DNA from 2 places in the Teichococcus globiformis genome. Region 2 is predicted to be linked to the other one. Evidence: riboswitches for the same ligand, from Rfam matches in the RefSeq annotation. Region 2 holds a riboswitch; the other holds the start of a gene.
The links. Region 2 has a riboswitch for cobalamin ahead of ACFOD4_RS00745 (DUF1636 family protein). Riboswitches for the same ligand answer to the same signal wherever they lie in the genome.
Positions count from the first base shown of each region.

Region 1: another riboswitch for cobalamin. It lies ahead of ACFOD4_RS13355 (ABC transporter substrate-binding protein); the one in region 2 lies ahead of ACFOD4_RS00745 (DUF1636 family protein).

Region 1 is NZ_JBHRTN010000012.1:47,692-51,090, forward strand. Features, by position in the region: gene ACFOD4_RS13350 (FecCD family ABC transporter permease) at 1-752, opposite strand, end outside; gene ACFOD4_RS13355 (ABC transporter substrate-binding protein) at 749-1,768, opposite strand; cobalamin riboswitch at 1,890-2,085, opposite strand; gene ACFOD4_RS13360 (ABC transporter ATP-binding protein) at 2,192-2,860, opposite strand; gene ACFOD4_RS13365 (ABC transporter ATP-binding protein) at 2,847-3,399, opposite strand, start outside.
Region 2 is NZ_JBHRTN010000002.1:108,795-112,193, reverse strand. Features, by position in the region: gene proV (glycine betaine/L-proline ABC transporter ATP-binding protein ProV) at 1-383, opposite strand, end outside; cobalamin riboswitch at 813-1,022, shown strand; gene ACFOD4_RS00745 (DUF1636 family protein) at 1,161-1,577, shown strand; gene cobW (cobalamin biosynthesis protein CobW) at 1,574-2,617, shown strand; gene cobN (cobaltochelatase subunit CobN) at 2,658-3,399, shown strand, end outside.

The DNA.
Region 1 (3,399 bases), on a different contig from region 2:
CGGCGCACCGGCACGCCGAGGGCAGTTGCGGAATCGGCACCGAAGGTGAAGGCGTCCAGCGCGCGGGCGTGCCAGAGGCAGACCAGCGTCACGGCCAGGGCGACGGGCACCGCGCTGAGAACGCTGTCCCAGCGTGCGCCGCTGAGATTGCCGAGCAGCCAGAACATGATGCCACGCGCTTGCTCGGCGCTGGCCGAACGGGTGATGATGAAGGCTGTCAACGCGTTGAAGAGCTGCGACCCGGCAATGCCGGCCAGCACGATCTGTCCGGTGCCGCGTGCGCCGGTCCCGCCGCCCGAGGCACGCGCCAGCAGCGCCACCAGCAGAAAGGCCGCAAGGGCGCCGGCGAAGGCGCCGGAGGAGAGCGAAATGGCGCCCGCGCCAACTCCTGCCACTGTCACCAACACCGCGCCGGTGGAAGCGCCAGCCGAAATCCCGAGCAGATACGGATCGGCCAGGGCGTTGCGCAGCAGCGCCTGGAGGATGACGCCGGCAACCGCCAGCCCTGCGCCGCAGCAGGCGGCGACGATGGCGCGCGTCAGCCGATAGTTCCAGACAATGCCGGCATCGATGCGGTCCAGAGGGTAGCCGGCGCCGAACAGCCGGTTGGCCAGGGTCTGGAGCACGGTGGCGGGCGGGATGGCCGTTTCCCCGATGCACACCCCGCCCAGGATCGCCGCGGCCAGCACCACCACGATCCACCCGGCATGCAGTGCCGCCCGGCCAAGCAGCCGCGCGAGCGCCCCGCTCACCGCGGCAGCTTGGCCATGGCGTCGGTCAGCGCCTCCAGCCCGCCCACCAGGCGGATGGTGGCCTGCATGGCATGCGCGTCGATGATGACGATGCGGTTGTTCTTCACCGCCTCCATCTCCTTTGTCACCGGGTCGGAGCGCAGGAACTCCAACTTCTTCTCGTAGTCATCGGCAGGGAAGCGGCGGCGATCCATGCGGGCGATGACCAGGACGGACGGATCGGCGCGTGCGATGGTTTCCCATCCCACGGTCGGCCATTCCTCGTCCGATTGCACCACGTTGCGCAGACCCAGCGTACGCATCATGTAGCCGGGGATGCCCTTCTGCCCGGCCATGTAGGGATCGAGGTCGAGGTCGGCCGAGGAAAACCAGAAGGCCGCCGATGCGTCTGTCAACTTCAGCGCTTCAGCCTTCAACGCCGCTGCCGCCTCGCGCTCGCGCAGATCGGCCACCAGCGCCGCGCCCCGATCCTGTCGGTTGAAGATCTGGGCAAGCTGGCCGATGCCCTTGTAGATCGCTTCGGTGGTGAAGGGCGCCGTCCGGGTGCCGTCGGCTCCGACAAGGTTGTTCTTGCCCTCGCAATCGGCGGGCATGATGTAGGTGGGCACGCCCAGCTCGTGGAACTGCTCGCGCGTGCCAACCACGCCCTGGGCGCCGATCATCCACTCGAACTGGGTGGCCACCAGGCCAGGCCGCTTGTTGATGACGGACTCATAACTCGGCGCGTTGTTGTCGAGGCGCGGAACCCTGTCGTTCTGCGCGCGGAACTCCGGCAGCACGTCGTTGAACCACAGCGCCGTGCCGGCCATCCGGTCGCCCACGCCCAGCGCGTAGAGGATCTCGGTCGCGGACTGGCCGATGGTGACGGCATCGCGCGGTGCCGCGTCGAAGCGCAGCGTCTGGCCGCAATTCTCGATGGAAAGCGGGTAGGGCGTGGGCTCGGCCCGGGCCTCTGGTGCCGCCAAGCCGAGGGCCATGGCCAGCAACAGCGGCAGGCCCCTGGCCGCCCTTGCCATGGATGCCCCACAGGCCGCCCGAGGCCGGCAAGGACGGTTCGCGCCGGCGGCAGCCGCCAGCAATGGCCCTGAAGGGCATTGCACATCAATCATCGGATCCTCCCCGGACACCCCGCCGGCTGGTCAGTTGCACATGCCGGCAGGTCTCCTGACTGGCGGGTCACCACCCTGTCCGGCCTTCCCGGGATCGCTCCCAGTGGCGTGTTCGGACAGGGCTCGCCGCCTACAGTTGCGGGGGCAGTTCCGTTTCGCGGCCTTGCGGTCCGCATCGGATTCCCTGTTAGTTCCTTTCGGAAACCGGCAAGCCTGCCTAGACGAGCGCGGCGACGGTGACAAGCGGGGCAGCCTGCCAGAGGCTGCGCAACACCCTTGATCGCCAAGCCGCGTTCTATGTGCGCCCGCCGCAGGGCGGCGAGCGGCCCTTCAGGCTGTGGCGGCCTGGGCGGCGATCTCGCCGCGCTCGATCACAAAGGTCTGGTCCACCAGGGATCGCAGCAGGGCCGGGCTGCTCTCGGTGATCAGGATGGCGACATCGGGCAGGGCCGTGCGCAAACGGCCCAGCGCCTCCGCATAGCGCTGCGCCAGGGCCGGCGCGAGGCCCTGGAACGGCTCGTCCAGCAGCACGGCGCGGGTGCCCACCATCAATGCGCGGCCCAATGCCACCATCTTGCCCTGGCCGCCCGAGAGCCCGGCAGCACGCCGCGGAGCGAAGTCGCGCAGCTCCGGCAAGAGCTCGTAGATCGCATCCAGGCGACGCGTGATCTCGGCCGGGGGCAACCCCAGCACCTGGGCGGGCAGCAGCATGTTCTCCCGCACGGTGAAGGCCCCGAACAGCTTGCGCTCCTCCGGGGCATAGCCGATGCCAAGCCCGGCGCGACGATGCGCCGGCAGTCCCGTGCCGGACCTGCCATCCAGCATCACGTCGCCGGCACTTGGCGTCAGCAGCCCCATCAGCGTCCGCAGCGTGGTGGTCTTGCCCGCGCCGTTGCGGCCGATGAGCGCAACCCGCCCGCCCGGCGGCACGGCCATGGACACTCGCCGCAGCACCGGCGCTCCGGCGATCTCGACCGATACTCCGTCAAGCCGCAGCATGGCCGTCCTCCGCCGGGATGATGCCGATGACGTCGCGCCGCACGGCCGGATCGTTGAGCACTTCGTCGGGCGGGCCAAGGGCCATGATGCGGCCCTGACCCCACACCGCGACGCGGTCGGCGAAGCGGGCCACCACGTCCATGTCGTGCTCCACGAACACCGCCGTCACCTTCGATTGGCGCAGCACCCGCGCCAGGGTTTCCACCACCGCCATTTTCTCGGAGGAGGCGACGCCGCTGGTCGGCTCGTCCATCAGCAGCAGGCGGGGTCGCAGTGCCACAGCCATGGCGATGTCGGCGAGCTTGCGCGCGCCCTCGTTCAGCGCGTCGGCGCGGCGGCCAGCAAGGGGGAGCAGGCCGAAGCGGTCCAGAAGTTCCTCGGCCTCCGCCCGGATGCCGCCGCGCAGCAGCGGCGCCAGGGGGGACCACGGCCCGTCGCGCGCAGCGATGGCCAGCGCCGCGTTCTCCAGCACGGTGTGTTCGGTGAAGAGCTGCGGCAGCTGGAAGGAGCGCGCGATGCCTTCCTTCACGATGCGACGC
Region 2 (3,399 bases):
ACCATGCTGAGATCGGAGCGGCGGATGGCCGTCAGCTCAGCACGGGACATCTTCGTGATGTCACGGCCATCGATCAGGATTTCGCCGGCGGTTGGCTCGATCAGCCGGTTGATCAGGCGCAGCAATGTGGACTTGCCGGAGCCAGACAGGCCCATGATGACGAAGATCTCGCCGGCACGGATCTCGAAATCGGCCTTGTCGACGCCGACGGTGCAGCCGGTCTGGGCATGGATTTCGGCCTTGTCGCGGCCTTCGTGCACCATCTGCATCGCAGTGTCGGAGCGGTCGCCAAACACCTTGTAAACGTTGCGGATCGCAATCTTCACTTGCGGAACGGCGTCATCGCCGGCCGCCGTGTTGGGGGTCGGGGTCAATTGGTCCATGATCCTCATGGGCGACGGCCCGCCTGCGGGGCCGCGGCACCTCCATTAGGGTTACGGGTTGGCCATCGGTCGGTTTCCCGGTCCGGAGCCGGAGTGCTGGATCTGCCTTCATAAGGCCACAATTTTGATCGGCACCCAAGTTGGCTCGTTGCCTAAAGCATCGCAGGGTCGATGTCCACCCTTAACGAAATCGAGCCCGGCGCATCACGAAAGAATCTACAGATATTGAAACCTATAGTAGAGATTCGGCGCCCCTGCACAGCAAGTATTCATTAGGAGAATACTCACTGGTCTGGCAATTTGATTTTCTATTTCGCTCATCTCTTGCGTATGTATTCAGGACATTAAGCCAAGAACTCGGCACAGCAGCCACAGTTTCAGCTGGGCCTTCGCGCCTTACGTCCGGTTTGACACCCGCCCCCATGGCCGCCTACCACCATGGCGGATGGTCCCTCTGGCAACAGGGGGCGAAGAGGGAATGCGGTGCGGGGTTCGCCCCCAGGCCGCGGCTGCCCCCGCAACTGTAGGCGGAGAGCACCCCGGACACAGGCCACTGGCCCCGCCATGCGGAGCTGGGAAGGCGACCGGGGGGCGCCAGGATCCGCGAGCCAGGAGACCTGCCATCCACCATTGGATCGTGCCACCGGGCGGGGTGCCCCGGCGGGCGGCGATGGGCCCGGGCATCCACCCCCGGGCACTATCGGTCCCGCATCGGCCCTGCCCGGCCTGTGCGGGCGGTCGGACGCATCCCCGTGCCTTACCGCCGCCGGAGGGATTGTGCAGACCGAGCCGACCGAAGCCCATCCGCCGACCCTGGTGGTTTGCACCACCTGCCGTGCCCGTCGCCCCCTGGCGGAGGGTGAAACAGCACCTGGCCGCATCCTGCACGACGCGGTGGCTGAGGCGCTTGCCGCCGCCGCCGGGACGCCGTTGCGGCTGCGCGCCGTTGCGTGCCTTTCCGCCTGCGAGCACGGCTGCACTGCCGTGATGATGGCCCCCGGCAAATGGAGCTACCTGCTGGGCGGCCTAGACCACGCCGCGGCTCCGGACCTGGCGGCCGACCTTATCGCCTATGCTGCGACCTACCACGCCAGTGCCAATGGCGCCGTGCTGCGCTCGCGCCGGCCGGAAAGCCTGCGCCATGCGGTGCTGGGCCGCGTTCCTTCCATCCCGCCACAGGATCCAACCGCATGAGCCTCAACAAGACGCCTCTGGACAAGACGCCGGCCACCATCGTCACCGGCTTCCTGGGGGCGGGAAAGACCACGCTGCTGCGCCACCTGATGAAGGAAGCCCACGGCCGCCGCATCGCCATCATCGTCAATGAGTTCGGTGCTCTCGGCGTCGATGGCGAGACGCTGAAGGATTGCGGCATTCCCGGATGCGAGGCCGAGAACATCGTCGAACTCGCCAATGGCTGTCTGTGCTGCACGGTGGCTGACGACTTCATCCCCACGCTCACAACCCTGCTTGATCGTGCCGATCCGCCGGAGCACATCCTGATCGAGACCTCCGGCCTGGCCTTGCCCAAGCCGTTGATCAAGGCCTTCAACTGGCCCGCTATCCGCTCCCGCGTCACTGTGGACGGCGTGGTCACCGTGGTGGACGGCCCCGCCATCGCCGAGGGTCGCTTCGCCGACGATCCGGACGCCGTGGCTGCCCAGCGCCGGGCCGATCCGTCCCTGGATCATGACAACCCGCTATCCGAGCTTTTTGAAGACCAGCTCGGCGCCGCCGACATCGTGGTGCTGAACAAGGCCGACCTGCTCGATGAGGCCGCCTTGCGCACCGTGCGCGCGGATATCACAGCCCACCTGCCCCGCGCGGTGAAGATCGTGCCGGCGCAGGAAGGCGTGGTTCCGCCTTCCGTTCTGCTCGGTCTCAACGCGGCCGCCGAGGACGATCTCGCCACCCGCCCCTCCCACCACGATGCCGTGGATGGCGAGCACGAGCACGACGATTTCGACAGCTTCGTCGTTGTCCTGCCTGAATACGAGAGTGCCGACGCCCTGCTCGCCCGCCTGCCCGAAGTGGCGGCGGCGCACGACGTGCTGCGCATCAAGGGCTTCGTGCGGCTGAAGAACAAGGCGATGCGCCTGGCCGTGCAAGGCGTCGGCCGCCGCTTCCGCTCGCATTTCGACCGCGCCTGGACGGATGGCCGGGACGGGCATCTCGTGGTTATCGGCCAGACGGGAATGAACCAGGAAGCCATCGCGAAGGCGATCCTGGCATAGTCTGTTCCAGGGGCCTGACCCCTAGAAAGGACCAAACGCTTTGCATTTGCTTCGGCAAGAGACACGCACACTCGACGAGTCCGGGGCGGCCGAGGATCTTGGCCACGCTCCGGCTGACATCGTGCTGCTCTCTTTCACCGACAGCGACCTGTCGGCGGCAGCCGCGGCGTGGCAGGCCCTGCCGGAGCCCCGCCCGACGCTGCGTCTGGCCAGCCTCGCCCGGCTGCGCCACCCGATGTCGGTCGATCTTTACGCCGAGGATGTTCTGGCCCACGCCCGCTGCATCGTCATCCGGCTGCTGGGGGGGCTGGAATACTGGCGCTACGGCGCGGAGGAGGTGTCCGCGCTGTGCCGGCGACAGCGCATCGCGCTGGCCATCCTGCCCGGTGACGGGCGGGACGATGCGCGGCTCGCCGCCATGTCCACGATGGATAAGGCGTTGCGGCAGCGCCTCGACGCCTGCTTCCGGGAAGGCGGACCCGGAAATGCCGCCGCCGCGCTGCGCATCGCCGCGCATGCCGGCGGGCTCGCCCCCGACGATGTGCCGCCGCCGGTTCCGTTTCCTCTCTGCGGCGAGCATGGCCTCGGCGGAGAGGATACCGCGCCGCAGGCGGTCATCACCTTTTACCGCTCGCATCTGCAGGCCGGCGACATCGCGCCGATGGAGGCCCTGGCAGCGGCCCTGCGCGCGCGCGGCCTTTCCGTGCGCGGGCTCTACGCAGCCAGTCTGAAGGATACCGCATGCGCCCGCTTCGTCGCGGAGCGGCTGGCGCGCTGGCGGC